One region of the Mesorhizobium silamurunense genome, then DNA from elsewhere that is predicted to be linked to it. Evidence: riboswitches for the same ligand, from Rfam matches in the RefSeq annotation. Region 1 holds a riboswitch; each other region holds the start of a gene.
What was found. Region 1 has a riboswitch for thiamine pyrophosphate ahead of thiC (phosphomethylpyrimidine synthase ThiC). Riboswitches for the same ligand answer to the same signal wherever they lie in the genome.
Positions count from the first base shown of each region.

Region 1 (4,955 bases):
GTCACCGACCTGTTCAAGACGCACCTCAACCCGGGCCAGCTGCATTTCATGAAGCTGCTCGGCTTCCACAAGGTCAAAATCGAGCGCGCCGAGGGCATGTTCTATATCGACCAGAACGGCCGCAAGATCCTGGACTTCTTCGGCGGCTTCGGTTCGCTGGCCTTCGGCCACAACCATCCGCGCATCCTCGAGGCGCGCAAGAAATTCCAGGAGGAGAAGCGCCAGGAGATCGCCATCGCCTTCATGTCGCAATATGCGGCAGCCCTTGCGCACAACATCGCCAAGTGCTCGCCCGGCGATCTCGACATGGTGTTCCTCGGCTCGTCTGGTTCGGAAGCCATGGAAGCGGCGGTGAAGCTCGCCGAACGCGCCGCAGGCCCCAAGCGGCCGAAGGTCGTCTATGCCGAGAACTCCTTCCACGGCAAGACCAAGGGCGTGCTAGCGATCACCGACGGTCAGCTCTATCGCGCCGAGTTCAAGGTGGCGGACAATGCCGTGCGCGTTCCCTTCGCGGACATCGACGCGGTCGAGCGCGCCTTCCGCAACGATCCCGAGATCGGCGCCATCGTGCTCGAAACCATCCAGGGCGGCGGTGGCATCATCCAGGCGCCGGCCGAATACTGGCAGAAGCTGCGCGCGCTTTGCGACCGGTATGGCGTGCTGTGGGTCGCCGACGAAGTGCAATGCGGCTACGGCCGTTCCGGCCGCTTTTATGCCTTCGAGCATTACGGCGTCGTGCCGGACGTGACGGCGCTGGCGAAATCGCTCGGCGGCGGCAAGGCGGCAGTCGGCGCCATGATCGCCAAGCGCGACGTCTACATGAAGGCCTATGGCACGCCCAAGACGGCGATGATCCATGCCATGGCGACGTTCGGCGGCATGGGCGAGGCCTGTGTCACCGCGATCGAGGCGCTGAACGTCCTCTATGACGAGGGCCTGATCGACAATGCGGCTTCGACCGGCGATTACCTTCGGCAGCGGCTGCAGGCGCTGAAGGCGAAATATCCGAAGATCATCAAGGACGTGCGCGGCAAGGGCTTCATGATCGGGCTCGAGTTCCACGATTTCTCGCAAACCTTGCCGATGGTGCTGCGTCCGCTGGTGAGCGTGCTCGACGACAAGCTGAAGGGCTCGCTGTCGGGCTTCGTCGGCGCGCTGCTGTTGCGCGACTACGACGTGCTCGTCGCCTTCACCGAATACAATCGCAACGTCATCCGGCTCGAGCCGCCGCTGATCTGCCAGCGCGAGCATGTCGACCGCTTCGTCGATGCCTTCGACAGCCTTCTGTCGCGCGGCATCGTGGCGATCGTGAGGGATTTCGTGAAAAGCCAGGTCCGCTGAGACAGACGATGCTGACTAGGCCGCCCATTGTCCCGACCAATGCGCTCGACCGGCTGACCGGCGCCGGTCTTGCCTGGGGCGAGGGGGCTTATGCGAAATGGGCCGCGCCGATCGGCGCGGCGGCCTTCTCGCTTTACATCCTGCTGACCGCCGTGACGGCCTGGTTCATGCCCGATGCCAACTGGGACATGCTGCCTTACCTCGCGATCGCCGAGGAAGGCACCTATCCCGCTCCGCGGGCGCTGCATGACTATGCCTACAGCACCGTCAAGGAAGGTGTGTCGGCGGGCGACTACAAGATGCTGACCGACGATGGCGGCGGCTTCCGCAGCCACATGGCGGAGAATGCCGCCGACTTCCATTCGCTGCTCGGCATGTACCGGATCAAGTTCCTCTACGCCGAGATCCTGTCTGGCCTCAGCCATATCGTCTCGCCGGTCGAGGCGATGCGGCTGGTGCAGGTGTTCTCGGTGCTCTTGTTCGGCGCCATCACATTGCTCTGGCTGCGGGCGGAAGGCGCGCTGGCGCTGGCGCTGGTCGCCGGCGCCATCCTGATCATGGCCGATTTCGGCGATGCCGCGCGGGTTTCGACGCCGGACCTCCTCTGCTCGGCGCTGTTCCTCGGCGGGCTGTTCGCCTATGTCCGCAAACGCGAGACAGCCTCGGCGACCCTGCTTTTCCTCGCCTTCATGGCGCGGCCGGACAACATCGTCTTCCTCGCCATCTTCGCCGTTCTGCTCGTCGCGTTCCGGCAGAAGGCGTGGGGGGCGCTGGCCGGCTTTGCCGCCTCCTTCGTCGCCTATTTCGCCATCTCGCATTGGGCGCAGCATCCCGGCTGGTGGCCGCATCTTTGGTTCTCCAGCATAGAGCAGCACTACAATATGGACGGCTTCGAACCGCCATTCTCGGTGGCGGCCTATCTCAAGGCCTTTGCCGCCTCGGTGGTGCGCGCCATCGACGTCAACAGTTGGGTCGGCGTCTCGGTGCTGGCTTTAGCCGGCTGGTACGGGCTCGACCGCGCCGGCTTCCGGCTCGACCGCCGCGCCGGCATCCTGCTTGCGGCATTGGTGCTCGGCGTGCTCGCGAAGTTCACGGTCTTCCCGATCCACGACACCCGCATCTATTTTCCCAATCTTCTGCCGCCCTTCCTGCTGCTCGCCGCGCGGCTGATGGCGCTGTGGGCATCGGCGAGCCCGGATCGGCACCGCGAGGTGCAGCACGTCGTTTCCGGAGACAAGTCATGAGCTCAGTTTCCACCATCGCGCGCGTTCTGTTGTCGCTCGGCCTTCCAGCAGGCCTGCTCGATCGTGGACCCTCGCTGCGCGGCACGAAGTTCCTCGCCAACGCGGCGCTCAAGGCGCGCTTCGGCGGTGGACGACCATTCCAGATGGTCAATGTCGGCGCCTGCGACGGCGCGCTGTTCGACGACGTGACGCCCTGGCTGCACCGCATCAGGGGTGCTCGGGCGATGCTGGTCGAGCCGATTCCCTACAACCAGAAGCGGCTGCGCGCCAACTATCCGGACACCGGGCGCTTCGTCATCGAGCCGGTGGCGGTGACCAGGACAAAGGGTACCATCACCGTCCATACGTTCGATGCCGCCGCGCTCGAGGCCGGCACGCTGCCGATCGAGTTCATCGGCTGCTCGTCGGTCACCGACACCAATCTGATGTCCGGCAAGAATGCCTGGGGCGAGGCGGACGCCAATTTCAACAAGTTCGCGCCGCATCTGAAGGACATCGAGGTGCCGTCGGAGACCCTGCAGACGCTGCTCGACCGCAACGGCGTCAGCTATATCGACGCTTTCCTGGTCGATTGCGAGGGCGCCGACTGGATGGTGTTCGACCAGCTCGACCTCCAGCGCTACCGTCCCGGCATGATCAAGATCGAGGTCGGCGCGCTGTCGGCGGCCGAGATCGGCCAGGTCGTCGTCAAGCTCAAGACCGCTGGCTATCAAGTCGGCTTCCAGGCCGAGGACATCTGGGCCTTCGCCTAGCTTCCACCGCTGTGGCGGCAATCGAACCCAATTGCCGTTCGGGCCGGATGCGCTTGACAAAGCGGCGGCGGCTCGTTCAACTGAGCCATTCACCAGGGGAGTCCCGGCAAGGGGCTGAGATACTGCTGGCTTCGCGGCGCAGTGACCCGTTGAACCTGATCCAGTTCATACTGGCGTAGGGACGGTGCAAGCGCTTTGCGGGACTCCATGCCCGAAGACCTGTTCGCACAGGTGGACCAAGGCGGCTTTTCATCCTTCCGGCACAGAACTGGGTCTCCAATGCAGATGAGCAAAGGAGCCTCAAATGAATGCCTTGACCCCCGCCGTTTCGACGGGACCGCTGCCCGCCTCACGGAAAATCCACAAGACCGGCGTCCTCCATCCGCAGATCAGGGTGCCGATGCGCGAGATCAGCGTGCACCCGACCGCCGGTGAGCCGCCGGTGACGGTCTACGATCCGTCAGGCCCATATACCGACCCCGCGATCGAAACGAACATCGAAATGGGACTTGCCCGGCTTCGGCAGGACTGGATCGCGGCGCGCGGCGATGTCGAAGCTTATGACGGCCGCCACGTCAGGCCGGAGGACAACGGATTTGCGACTGGCGAACGGCTGACGCCGGAATTTCCTGTCCGCAATCGTCCTCTGCGGGCGAAAGCCGGCAAGGCGGTGACGCAGCTTGCCTACGCGCGTGCAGGGATCATCACGCCCGAAATGGAATTCGTGGCCATCCGCGAGAACCTCGGCCGCGAGACGCTGTGGGGCAAGCTGCAACAGGATGGCGAGGCGTTCGGTGCATCGATTCCGGATTTCGTCACACCGGAATTCGTGCGCGACGAGGTGGCGCGCGGCCGCGCCATCATCCCCGCCAACATCAACCATCCCGAGAGCGAGCCGATGATCATCGGCCGCAATTTCCTGGTGAAAATCAACGCCAATATCGGCAATTCCGCAGTCACCTCGTCGATGGCCGAGGAGGTCGAAAAAATGGTCTGGGCGATCCGATGGGGCGCCGATACGGTGATGGACCTGTCTACCGGCCGCAACATCCACAACATCCGCGAATGGATCGTGCGCAATTCGCCGGTGCCGATCGGCACGGTGCCGCTCTACCAGGCGCTGGAGAAGGTGGGCGGCATCGCCGAAGACCTGAGCTGGGAGGTCTATCGCGACACGCTGATCGAACAGGCCGAGCAGGGCGTCGACTATTTCACCATCCACGCCGGCGTGCGGCTGCATTACATCCCGCTGACCGTCGATCGGGTCACGGGTATCGTCTCGCGCGGTGGCTCGATCATGGCCAAATGGTGCCTGCACCATCACCGCGAAAGCTTCCTCTATGAGCATTTCGAGGAAATCTGCGACATCTGTCGTGCCTATGACGTCTCCTTCTCGCTCGGCGACGGCCTTCGGCCCGGCTCGATCGCGGATGCCAACGACAAAGCGCAATTCGCCGAGTTGGAAACGCTTGGCGAGCTGACCAAGATCGCTTGGGCAAAGGACTGCCAGGTGATGATCGAAGGTCCCGGACACGTGCCGATGCACAAGATCAAGCAGAACATGGACAAGCAGCTCGCTGTCTGCGGCGAGGCGCCGTTCTACACGCTCGGGCCGCTG
Region 1 is NZ_LPVS01000098.1:43,181-48,135, forward strand. It holds gene AU465_RS29185 (aspartate aminotransferase family protein) at 1-1,341, shown strand, start outside; gene AU465_RS29190 (hypothetical protein) at 1,350-2,585, shown strand; gene AU465_RS29195 (FkbM family methyltransferase) at 2,582-3,337, shown strand; TPP riboswitch at 3,422-3,537, shown strand; gene thiC (phosphomethylpyrimidine synthase ThiC) at 3,642-4,955, shown strand, end outside.

Region 2 (4,955 bases), on a different contig from region 1:
ATCCTCCTGGCCGAGATGCACGAAGTCGCAGCCTTCCTCGATCGCTAGCCGCCAATGATCGTTGACGATGAGCTGGCACCGGTGTCGAGCACACAAGGCCTTCGCCTTGCGGATTTCGGTGCGCAACCCGGCCTGATCCATGGTCTTGATGCGGAGCTGAACCAGCTTGACGCCGAGTGGCACCAGCCGCTCGATCCAGGCAGCGCTGTCGACGATCAGGTAGAAGGGATCGAGCTTCATGAAAAAACTGCCCTGCCGATCGTCGGTGTCGACGGCACGGCGACGTCGCGCGGTTCGAGCATTCCCGAACTGAAAGCTTCACGGCCGGCCTCGACCGCCTTGCCGAACGCACGCGCCATGCCGACCGGATCGGCCGCCCTGGCGACCGCCGTGTTCAGGAGCACGGCGTCAAAGCCGAGTTCCATGACGGTTGCCGCGTGCGACGGTCGTCCGAGCCCCGCATCTACAATCAGCGGGACGCCAGGGAAATGTCCGCGCATCGAGCGCAGCGCCATGATGTTGACCGGCCCAAGCGCGGAACCGATCGGTGCGCACCACGGCATCAAGACGTTGCAGCCTGCCTCCAGCAGCCGCTCGGCGACAACAAGGTCGTCGGTGGTGTAGGGAAGTACCGCAAAACCGTCCTCGCACAGGATGCGGGCGGCTTCGACCAGACCGAACACATCTGGTTGTAGCGTGTCGTGGTTGCCGATCACTTCGAGCTTGATCCAGTTGGTACCGAAGACTTCGCGCGCCATTTTCGCGGTCGTGACCGCTTCCTGGACGGAGTGGCAGCCGGCGGTGTTGGGCAGGATTCTGACGCCGAGCGATCGGATCAACGACCAGAATTTTTCGCCAGCCCTGCCGCCCGCCATTTCACGGCGCAACGAGACGGTCACCACCGACGTGCCCGAGGCCTTGACCGCATCTGCAAGGATGGCAGGCGAAGGATATTGAGCCGTGCCGAGAAGCAGCCGGGAGGCAAGCGTCGTCCCGAAAAGTTCGAACATGCTAGCCTCCCTGCATGGGCGAGAGGATTTCGATCCGGTCGCCGTCGCTCAACTGGAACTCCGCCCGCCCGGCTTTGTGCACGAGGTCGCTATTGACGGCCGTTGCCAGCCAATCGCCCTCATAGTCGAGCGCGGCAAGCAGCTCCGCCAGCGTGGTGGCGGCAACCTCATGCGCTTCGCCGTTGACCATCAGCTTCATGAGTAAGTTCCTTGGTTCCGTCTTGATTGAAAACCAGGTCGGCCGCCTGGCGCGCCATGGCGGGGGCGAGGAGAAAACCATGGCGATAGAGCCCGTTGATCGCGACGGTGCTTCCACATGCCTCGACACGCGGCAGGTTGTCGGGAAAGGCCGGACGGACGCCGGCGCCGGTCTCAATGATGCCAGCCTCACCGAAGGCCGGATGGAGAGCATAGGCCGCGCCCAAAAGCTCCATCATCGAACGCGCCGTGACCGGTCCTGTGGACTGGCTTTCGATCATCGTCGCGCCAACCATGAAACGGTGGTCGGTGCGCGGTACCACATAGAGCGGAAAGCGCGGATGTAGCAGCCGGACCGGGCGCGACAGCGAAATGTCCGGCGTGCGCAGGATCAGCATCTCGCCGCGAACGCCGCGCAGCCCGTCGTCTTCTGCCGCCATCCCCGTGCAATCGATCCGGCGATCGAAGCCGGAAACATGCCGGGCGTGGGTGCCGAAGCGGAACTCGACACCCATGGCTGCGAGCCTGTCATGAAGTGCCACCATCGCCTGACGCGGGTCGAGATGAGCCTCATCGGGGAAGAGCAATCCGCGCCGGAAGCGGCCGGCGAGGTCGGTTTCCAGGAGCGCAATTTCGTCCTCATTGACACGCCGATGGCCCGACGTGCGACTTGCGAACCGGTCAAGCTCGCCCGCATCGCGCGGTGCAGCAACAACCAGCGTTCCGGCCCGTGTCACCTGACCCGGCAGCACCGCATCCCACCAGCCGGCGGCGTCGCGTCCGAGATCCAGCACTGGCTGCTCAGCGCTTTCACGCTCGCACCATGGCGCCAGCATGCCGCCGGCGAACCACGATGCGTTGCCACCGATGCCATGCCGGGTCTCGGCGACTGTGACCGTCGCGCCGCGGGCGGCGAGCTCGAAGGCGGCGGTGAGGCCGGCGACGCCGGCCCCTTTGACCAGCACTCTCATGACGGTTCCGGCGCCTCTGGCATGAGCGGTGCGTCGGTCTCGCCAACTGGCATGTAGAGATCGCCGCCCTCGCGGTATTTCGCCGCCATCGCCGCCATGCCCTCCTTTTGGGCCTCGGCGCGGATGTCGTGAGAAATGCGCATGGAGCAGAATTTCGGCCCGCACATCGAGCAGAAATGCGCCAGCTTGTGCGCTTCCTTCGGCAAGGTCTCGTCGTGGAAGGAACGCGCTGTTTCGGGATCGAGCGACAGGTTGAACTGGTCCTCCCAGCGGAACTCGAAGCGCGCGCGGGAAAGGGCATCATCCCTGACTTTCGCCGCCGGGTGCCCCTTCGCCAGGTCGGCGGCATGCGCGGCGATCTTGTAGGTGATCACGCCGGTCTTGACGTCATTGCGATCGGGAAGCCCGAGATGTTCCTTCGGCGTGACGTAGCAGAGCATGGCCGTGCCGAACCAGCCGATCATCGCCGCACCGATGCCGGAGGTGATGTGGTCGTAACCTGGTGCGATGTCGGTCGTCAGCGGCCCCAGCGTATAGAACGGCGCCTCGCCGCAGACGGCGAGCTGCTTGTCCATGTTCTGCTTGACCTTGTGCATCGGCACGTGGCCGGGGCCTTCGATCATCACCTGGCAATCCTTCGCCCAGGCGATCTGCGTCAGCTCGCCGAGCGTCTCCAACTCGGCGAATTGTGCTCTGTCATTGGCGTCGGCGATTGAGCCGGGACGAAGGCCGTCGCCGAGCGAAAAGGACACGTCATAGGCGCGGCAGATGTCGCAGATTTCGTCGAAATGCTCATAGAGGAAGCTCTCCCGGTGATGGTGCAGGCACCATTTGGCCATGATCGAGCCGCCGCGAGAGACGATGCCCGTGACCCGGTCGACGGTCAGCGGGATATAGTGCAGTCGAACACCGGCATGGATGGTGAAATAGTCGACGCCCTGTTCGGCCTGCTCGATCAGCGTGTCGCGATACACCTCCCAGGTCAGGTCCTCGGCGATGCCGCCGACCTTTTCCAGCGCCTGGTAAAGCGGCACCGTGCCGATCGGCACCGGCGCATTGCGCACGATCCATTCGCGAATGTTGTGGATGTTGCGGCCCGTAGACAGGTCCATCACCGTGTCGGCGCCCCAGCGGATCGCCCAGACCATCTTTTCGACCTCTTCGGCCATCGACGAGGTGACCGCCGAGTTGCCGATATTGGCGTTGATCTTCACCAGGAAATTGCGACCGATGATCATCGGCTCGCTCTCGGGATGGTTGATGTTTGCCGGAATTATGGCCCGTCCACGCGCCACCTCATCGCGCACGAATTCCGGGGTGACGAAGTCGGGGATCACCGCGCCGAAGGCTTCGCTGTCGCGGGGCAGCTTGCCGCGGGCGATCTCGCGGCCGAGGTTCTCGCGGATGGCGACGAACTCCATCTCGGGCGTGATGATGCCGGCGCGCGCATAGGCAAGCTGGGTCACCGCCTTGCCTGCCTTGGCCCTGAGTGGCCGGTTGCGAGCAGGAAATTCCGGCGTCAGGCGCTCGCCCGTCGCAAAGCCATTGTCTTCCGGCTGCACATGGCGGCCGTCATAGGCCTCGACGTCACCTCGCGCCGTAATCCATTCGTGGCGAAGCCGTGCGAGGCCCTTTTCGATGCTGGTTTCGACAGTCGGGTCTGTATAGGGGCCGGACGGATCGTAGACGGTGACGGGCGGTTCGCCGGCCGTTGGATGGACGGAGATTTCGCGCATAGGCACCCTGATCTGCGGGTGGATGGCACCGGGCTTGTGGATTTTTCGTGAGGCGGGCAGCGGTCCCGTCGACACGGCGGGGGTGAGGGCATTCATCGTGAGGCTCCTTTGCTCATGCATTGGAGACCCAGTTCTGTGCCGGAAGGATGAAAAGACGCTTTGGCCGCCCTGCTTGCGACAGGCCTCGGGCGTAAACTCCCGCAAAGCGCTTGCACCGTCCCTACGCCAGTATGAACTGGATCAGGTTCAACGGGTCACTGCGCCGCGAAAGCCAGCAGTATCTCAGCCCCTTGCCGGGACTCCCCTGGTGAATGCCCTAGGTTGAACGGGCTTGCGCTAGCTTGTCAAGCGGCTTCGGGCCGCGGCGACGATCTGCGGCCCGTCAGACCCGGGAGGAAGGCTCGTGCATGTGTCGGGCGCACGCCCAGGAGACCAGGCAGGGATAAGGGGATCGCCGAACCGTCGGACTAAAGATCGATCCTTATGATGATCACGCCTTCAATCGGCACCAAAGTTTTGCGCGTAGATCGCCTCGATCCGCCCTGCCTCGTCATTGGTCAGCGCGGCGAATTCCTTTTCGCGGGCCGTTCGACAGGTGGCCACCATTTGGTGAAGGAAACGGGAGGGCAGATTGGCCAGCCACTCGGGCATGTCGATCAAGTCGTCAACCTGCTGCCGGAATTGAGCTGCAGAAAGGCGGTTTCTTAAGGAAGGTCCCGTTCGAAAGGATTGCTACTACCACGCTGTCACGGAACGCTCGTCGAAAACATCGCCAAGCTGCCCAAGGCCACTGCTGTGACTTGATGGAGCATGCCGTTAGCGACGGGCGGTGATCTCTCAATGAAACCCTTTTCGATGTCCAATATCCCGTCCTCGGCCAGCATCGCCAAGTCTGAATCGAGAAAACGGATCGGATCGGATCCGTGGGCGGCACAGATTGCCGGCACATCCGCCTCGAGATCGCACATTAATCGCTCGATGATTGTGGCTCGCACGCGGTCTTCGTCGGTGAGACGGTAGCCCTTTGACGTCGCCAGACG
Region 2 is NZ_LPVS01000052.1:180-5,134, reverse strand. It holds gene AU465_RS14415 (thiamine phosphate synthase) at 1-240, opposite strand, end outside; gene AU465_RS14410 (thiazole synthase) at 237-1,010, opposite strand; gene thiS (sulfur carrier protein ThiS) at 1,012-1,209, opposite strand; gene thiO (glycine oxidase ThiO) at 1,178-2,179, opposite strand; gene thiC (phosphomethylpyrimidine synthase ThiC) at 2,176-4,011, opposite strand; TPP riboswitch at 4,115-4,231, opposite strand; gene AU465_RS14390 (hypothetical protein) at 4,414-4,575, opposite strand; partial or broken gene AU465_RS14385 (hypothetical protein) at 4,662-4,955, opposite strand, start outside.
Region 2: it holds a riboswitch for thiamine pyrophosphate, as region 1 does, so the genes downstream of both, thiC (phosphomethylpyrimidine synthase ThiC) here and thiC (phosphomethylpyrimidine synthase ThiC) in region 1, are expected to answer to the same signal.

Region 3 (4,955 bases), on a different contig from region 1:
AGGCAAAGCCATCCATGTCAGGCATTTGCGGCAAATAGCGAACCGTCGCCGAAGGCTGGCGGAAGACCTCGCCATCCTGCGGCTCGATCATCCCGGCGGCGATCTTGAGCAGCGTCGACTTGCCGGAACCGTTGCGGCCGACCAGCGCGATCTTCTCGCCGGCGGAGGCACTGAGCGCAGCACCGTCGAGCAGCGGCGTGCCGCCAAAGGTCAATTTTATGCCGTCGAGATTGAGAAGAGGCGGAGCCATGTCAGCTTTCGGGAAGAGGATAGGGGTGGGCGAGCAGCAGCGCCCGGCCACGCTCGAGCGCGATCTCGAGCCGGCCCTTGACCTCGTTTGATATAGTGAGCGAGGAGCCGAACGCCACCTCGACACGGTCAAGCGGCCACTTGGCGCCGGAGACCGTCAGGCCGGCGAGTTCGGAAAAGCCGAGCACCGAAAACAGCGTGCCGTCGGCATAGTCGAAGCCGGCCTTGCCCGGCAGGATGGGCACGCCTTCCTGCGCGCCGCTGGTCAGCAGCACCGTCGTGCCTGCCTCGGCCAGCCGCACGCTTAGAGCCAGATGCAGGAAGGCATGGTCGGCGCGCTTGCCGCCGAAGGCGCCGGCCAGCACCAGGCGCGTGGCGCCGCGCGCAAGCGCCTCGGCGATGGCGAGCTCGCCGTCCGTCATGTCCTTTTCAGCCGGAAAGATCTTGCGCGGCACGGCGGCAAGATCCTCCGGCAGGTTCGCCGGCACGGAGTCGAAATCGCCGACCCACAGCTCCGGCACCAAGCCAAGCATGCGGGCATGGCCGATGCCGCCGTCGGCCGCGATGACGCGGGAGCCTTCGATCTGGCGATCGAGCCGAGGCGTGCGCACGAGGTCGCCGCCAAGCAGGATGGTGAATGTGCCCATGGGCGTCGCCCTTACCAGCCCCGCCCGCGAAACGGAAGCCAGGCGCATCCAAACGGAACGGCGCTGCGTTCCAGAGTAAGCCGTGATGCATTGGATGCCAGGCAAACTTCCGCTTGCGCCCCGCATCGGCCGGGCCTATGTCTCGAAACGCTCTAACGGGGTGCCGGACGCTGACTTTGCGAACCGGCTGAGAGGCGACAAAGCCAACCCGCTGAACCTGATCCGGTTTGTACCGGCGGAGGGATTAGACGTTTCGGACCATCCGACGCCTCAATTCCTTTAACGCGAACGAAGGAGGCGCCGATGCGCTCACTGTTGTCCCAGCTTATTCTCGCAACGGGCGTTGTTTCACTTCTGGCAGGCATCGGGCCCGCCGAGGCGAAGGACAAGCTCACCGTCTATACCTATGAAAGCTTCACCGCCGACTGGGGTCCGGGACCTGGGGTGAAGAAGGAATTCGAAGCCGAATGCGGCTGTGATCTCGAATTCGTATCTGTCGCCGACGGCGTGGCGCTGCTCAATCGCGTCAAGCTGGAGGGCGCCGGCACCAAGGCCGATGTCGTGCTCGGCCTCGACACCAACCTGACGGCCGACGCCAAGGCGAGCGGGCTGTTCGCGCCGCATGGCGAAGTGTCCGGCATCAATGTGCCGGGTGGCTGGAGCGATGATACCTTCGTGCCCTTCGACTACGGCTATTTCGCCGTCGTCTACGATACCGAAAAGCTGAAGAGCCCGCCGAAAAGCCTGAAGGAACTGGTCGAGGGCGCCGGCGCCGACAAGATCGTCATCCAGGATCCGCGCACCTCGACGCCGGGCCTGGGGCTGCTGTTGTGGGTGAAGTCGGTCTATGGCGACAAGGCGCCGGAAGCATGGGCGAAGCTCAAGGCAAAAGTGCTCACCGTGACGCCGGGCTGGAGCGAGGCCTACGGCCTGTTCACCAAGGGCGAGGCGCCGATGGTGCTGTCCTACACCACCTCGCCGGCCTACCACATGGTGGCCGAGAACACCGAGCGCTACCAGGCGGCGTCCTTCGAGGAGGGCGAGTACCTGCAGATCGAGGTCGCCGGCATCACCACGACCGGCGCGAAGAACCCGCTGGCGGAAAAGTTCATTGCCTTCATGACAGGGCCGAAATTCCAGGACGTCATCCCCGAGACCAACTGGATGTTCCCGGCCGGCAAGACCGACAAGCCGCTCAATCCTGCCTTCGACAAACTGGTGAAGCCAACCAAGACCCTGCTGTTCAGCCCGGAGGAGGTCGCGGCCAACCGCAAGGCTTGGGTGGATGAATGGCTGGCGGCGATGAGCAAGTGACTGCGCCTTTCACCTTCCCCCTTGTGGGGAGGGTCGATCCGCGAAGCGGAGCGGGGTGGGGGTAGCGACGTTGCGGACTTCCTCACCCCCGCCCCGGTTCGCTGATGCCGCTTCGCGGCATCCGCTCACCGACCCTCCCCACAAGGGGGAGGGTGGCAGGCCGGCGCCTGATTCCCGCATAACCGCCGGCATCGTCGCCCTTGCGGCAGTCGCCGTGCTCATCGGCGGCGCCTTCGCCGGACTCATCCTCGAAGGCGCCCGCGACCCGTCGGGCGCTGCCGGCGCCTTCGACAGCTATCTCTTGCGCGTCGCCCGCTTCACGCTGTGGCAGGCGCTGCTATCCACATTGCTGTCGGTCGCGCCGGCGCTGCTGGTGGCGCGCGCTCTGTCCCGGCACCCGAAGTTTCCCGGGCGTCGCCTGATGCTGCAGCTCTTCACCGTGCCGCTGGCGCTGCCGGCAATCGTTGCGGCGCTCGGCGTGTTGGCGCTCTACGGCCATGCCGGCTATTTTGCCGGCGTCCTCGGCGGCCTTGGCGGTCAGGAATGGCCCGGCATCTACGGCCTGTCCGGTATCCTCGTCGCGCATGTCTTCTTCAACCTGCCTTTGGCCACGCGCCTGTTCCTGGAGGCGCTCGGCACCGTGCCCGCCGACCAGTGGCGGCTAGCGAGCCAGCTCGGCATGGGGGCTTGGCCGGCGTTGCGGCTGATCGAATGGCCGGCGCTGCGCGCGGCATTGCCGGGCGTCGCCGGGCTGGTCTTCATGCTCTGCATCACCTCCTTCACCATCGTGCTGACGCTGGGCGGCGGACCGGCGGCGACGACGCTGGAGGTCGCGATCTACCAGGCGCTGCGCTTCGATTTCGATCCTGCGCGGGCCGTGACACTGACGTTCCTTCAGATCGTCCTGACCTTCGTCGTGGTCGCCATGCTGACGCGGCTCGGCGCCAACACGGTCGGCGATGCCAATCTGCCGGTGGCGCCACGCCGCTATCTTGCGACCGGCAAGGCCGAAACGCTGCTGAATGCCGGCCTGATTGCGTTTGCCTTGCTGTTCGTCGCCGGGCCGATGGCGGCGACCGTGCTCGCCGGGCTGGGGGCGGATCTCGGCCGGCTGGCCGGCGAGGACGCCGTGCGCCGAGCGACGCTCACCAGCGCCGGGCTCTCTTTCTTCTCGGCGCTGCTTTCGGTGACGCTGTCACTCTCGCTGATCGCCGCCCGGCGCGCGTTGGCCTTGCGGCGTGCGGGCAGCGCTACGTCGCTGCTCGAGCATGCCGCCGACACCGGCGCCGGTTTCGTGCTCGTCGTGCCGCCGATCGTGGTCGGCGCCGGCTGGTTCCTGGCTTTGCGCAACATCACGGATGTGTTCGCCATCGCACCCGTCATGGTCGTTGCCGTCAACGCGGTTATGGCGATGCCGTTCGCCATCCGCGCCGTTCGCCCGGCCTACGACGCGGCGAGCGAGCGCCATGAGCGGCTCTGCCTGGCGCTCGGCATTTCCGGCTGGAACCGGCTACGCCTGGTCGACTGGCCTTCGCTTCGGCGGCCTTTAGCCACCGGCTTTGCCTTCGCCATGGCGCTGTCGCTCGGCGACCTCGGCGTGATCGCGCTGTTCGGCAGCGATTCGGTGCAGACCTTGCCCTATCTCTTGCTCGCGCGCATGGGCAGCTACCGGACCGCCGACGCCGCGGGGCTTGCCTTGCTGCTCGGCCTCGTTTGCCTGATGCTGGTTATCGCCGCCGACTGGCTGGGGCGGGAAGCAAAGGCATGACAACGGCAAACAATGGCATAGCGGCGGAGAAGGCGCTGGCCGTGACGCTGGACGACGTTTCGTTCAGCTATAGCGAGGCATCGTTCGGCTTCGATGCCGAATTCGCCGCCGGCAGGATCACCGCTGTCATGGGGCCGAGCGGTTCAGGCAAGTCGACGCTGCTCAATCTGGTCGCCGGCTTCGAATCGCCCGGCGCCGGCAAGGTGCTGATCGGCGGAATCGATGTCGGCGACACTGCGCCTTCCGCGCGGCCGGTGTCGATGGTGTTCCAGGAAAACAATCTGTTTGCCCATCTTTCGGTCGAAGGCAATGTCGGGCTCGGCCGCTCGCCATCGCTCAAGCTCTCTGCCGCCGACCGCCATGCGGTGTCGGAGGCGCTGGCGCGCGTCGGCCTTGCCGGCAAGGAGAAGCGGCTGCCGCGCGAGCTTTCGGGCGGCGAGCGGCAGCGCGTCGCGCTGGCAAGGGTGCTCCTGCGCGACCGTCCGGTGCTGCTGCTCGACGAGCCTTTCGCCTCGCTCGGCCCTGCACTGCGCGACGACATGCTCGACCTTGTGGCCGGCATCCATGCCGAGCGGCAGATGACGGTGCTTTTCGTCACGCACCAGCCGGAGGACGCGCGCCGCATCGGCCAGGAGATAGTGTTTGTCGACGAGGGCAGGGTCGCGGCAACGGGGTCGGCCGCCGATTTCTTCGACGGCTCTGGACCGGACGCCTTCCGGCGCTATATCGGCGATCGAGGCGGCAGCGTTGCCGGATCACAACATATTGCCCGGAAGCGGACATAATTTACGGCCAAACCGGCTGCGGGTAATCCGGCGTTTGCTTGCCTTGTCCGGGGGAGTGTGGCTAGGTCCGGCCATGCTGGTCCGGAGTGGCCGTGATTTGCCGAAAGATTTCGAAAGGAAGCCGATCTGACGACCGGCATCGAGAGTGCGTGGACGAGGCCGCTGGCGCGATTTTTCGCGATGGCCGGCTTT
Region 3 is NZ_LPVS01000041.1:56,356-61,310, reverse strand. It holds gene AU465_RS11910 (ABC-F family ATP-binding cassette domain-containing protein) at 1-250, opposite strand, end outside; gene AU465_RS11905 (thiamine diphosphokinase) at 252-896, opposite strand; TPP riboswitch at 1,043-1,157, shown strand; gene thiB (thiamine ABC transporter substrate binding subunit) at 1,200-2,210, shown strand; gene thiP (thiamine/thiamine pyrophosphate ABC transporter permease) at 2,389-3,978, shown strand; gene thiQ (thiamine ABC transporter ATP-binding protein) at 3,975-4,763, shown strand; gene AU465_RS11885 (M48 family metalloprotease) at 4,944-4,955, shown strand, end outside.
Region 3: it holds a riboswitch for thiamine pyrophosphate, as region 1 does, so the genes downstream of both, thiB (thiamine ABC transporter substrate binding subunit) here and thiC (phosphomethylpyrimidine synthase ThiC) in region 1, are expected to answer to the same signal.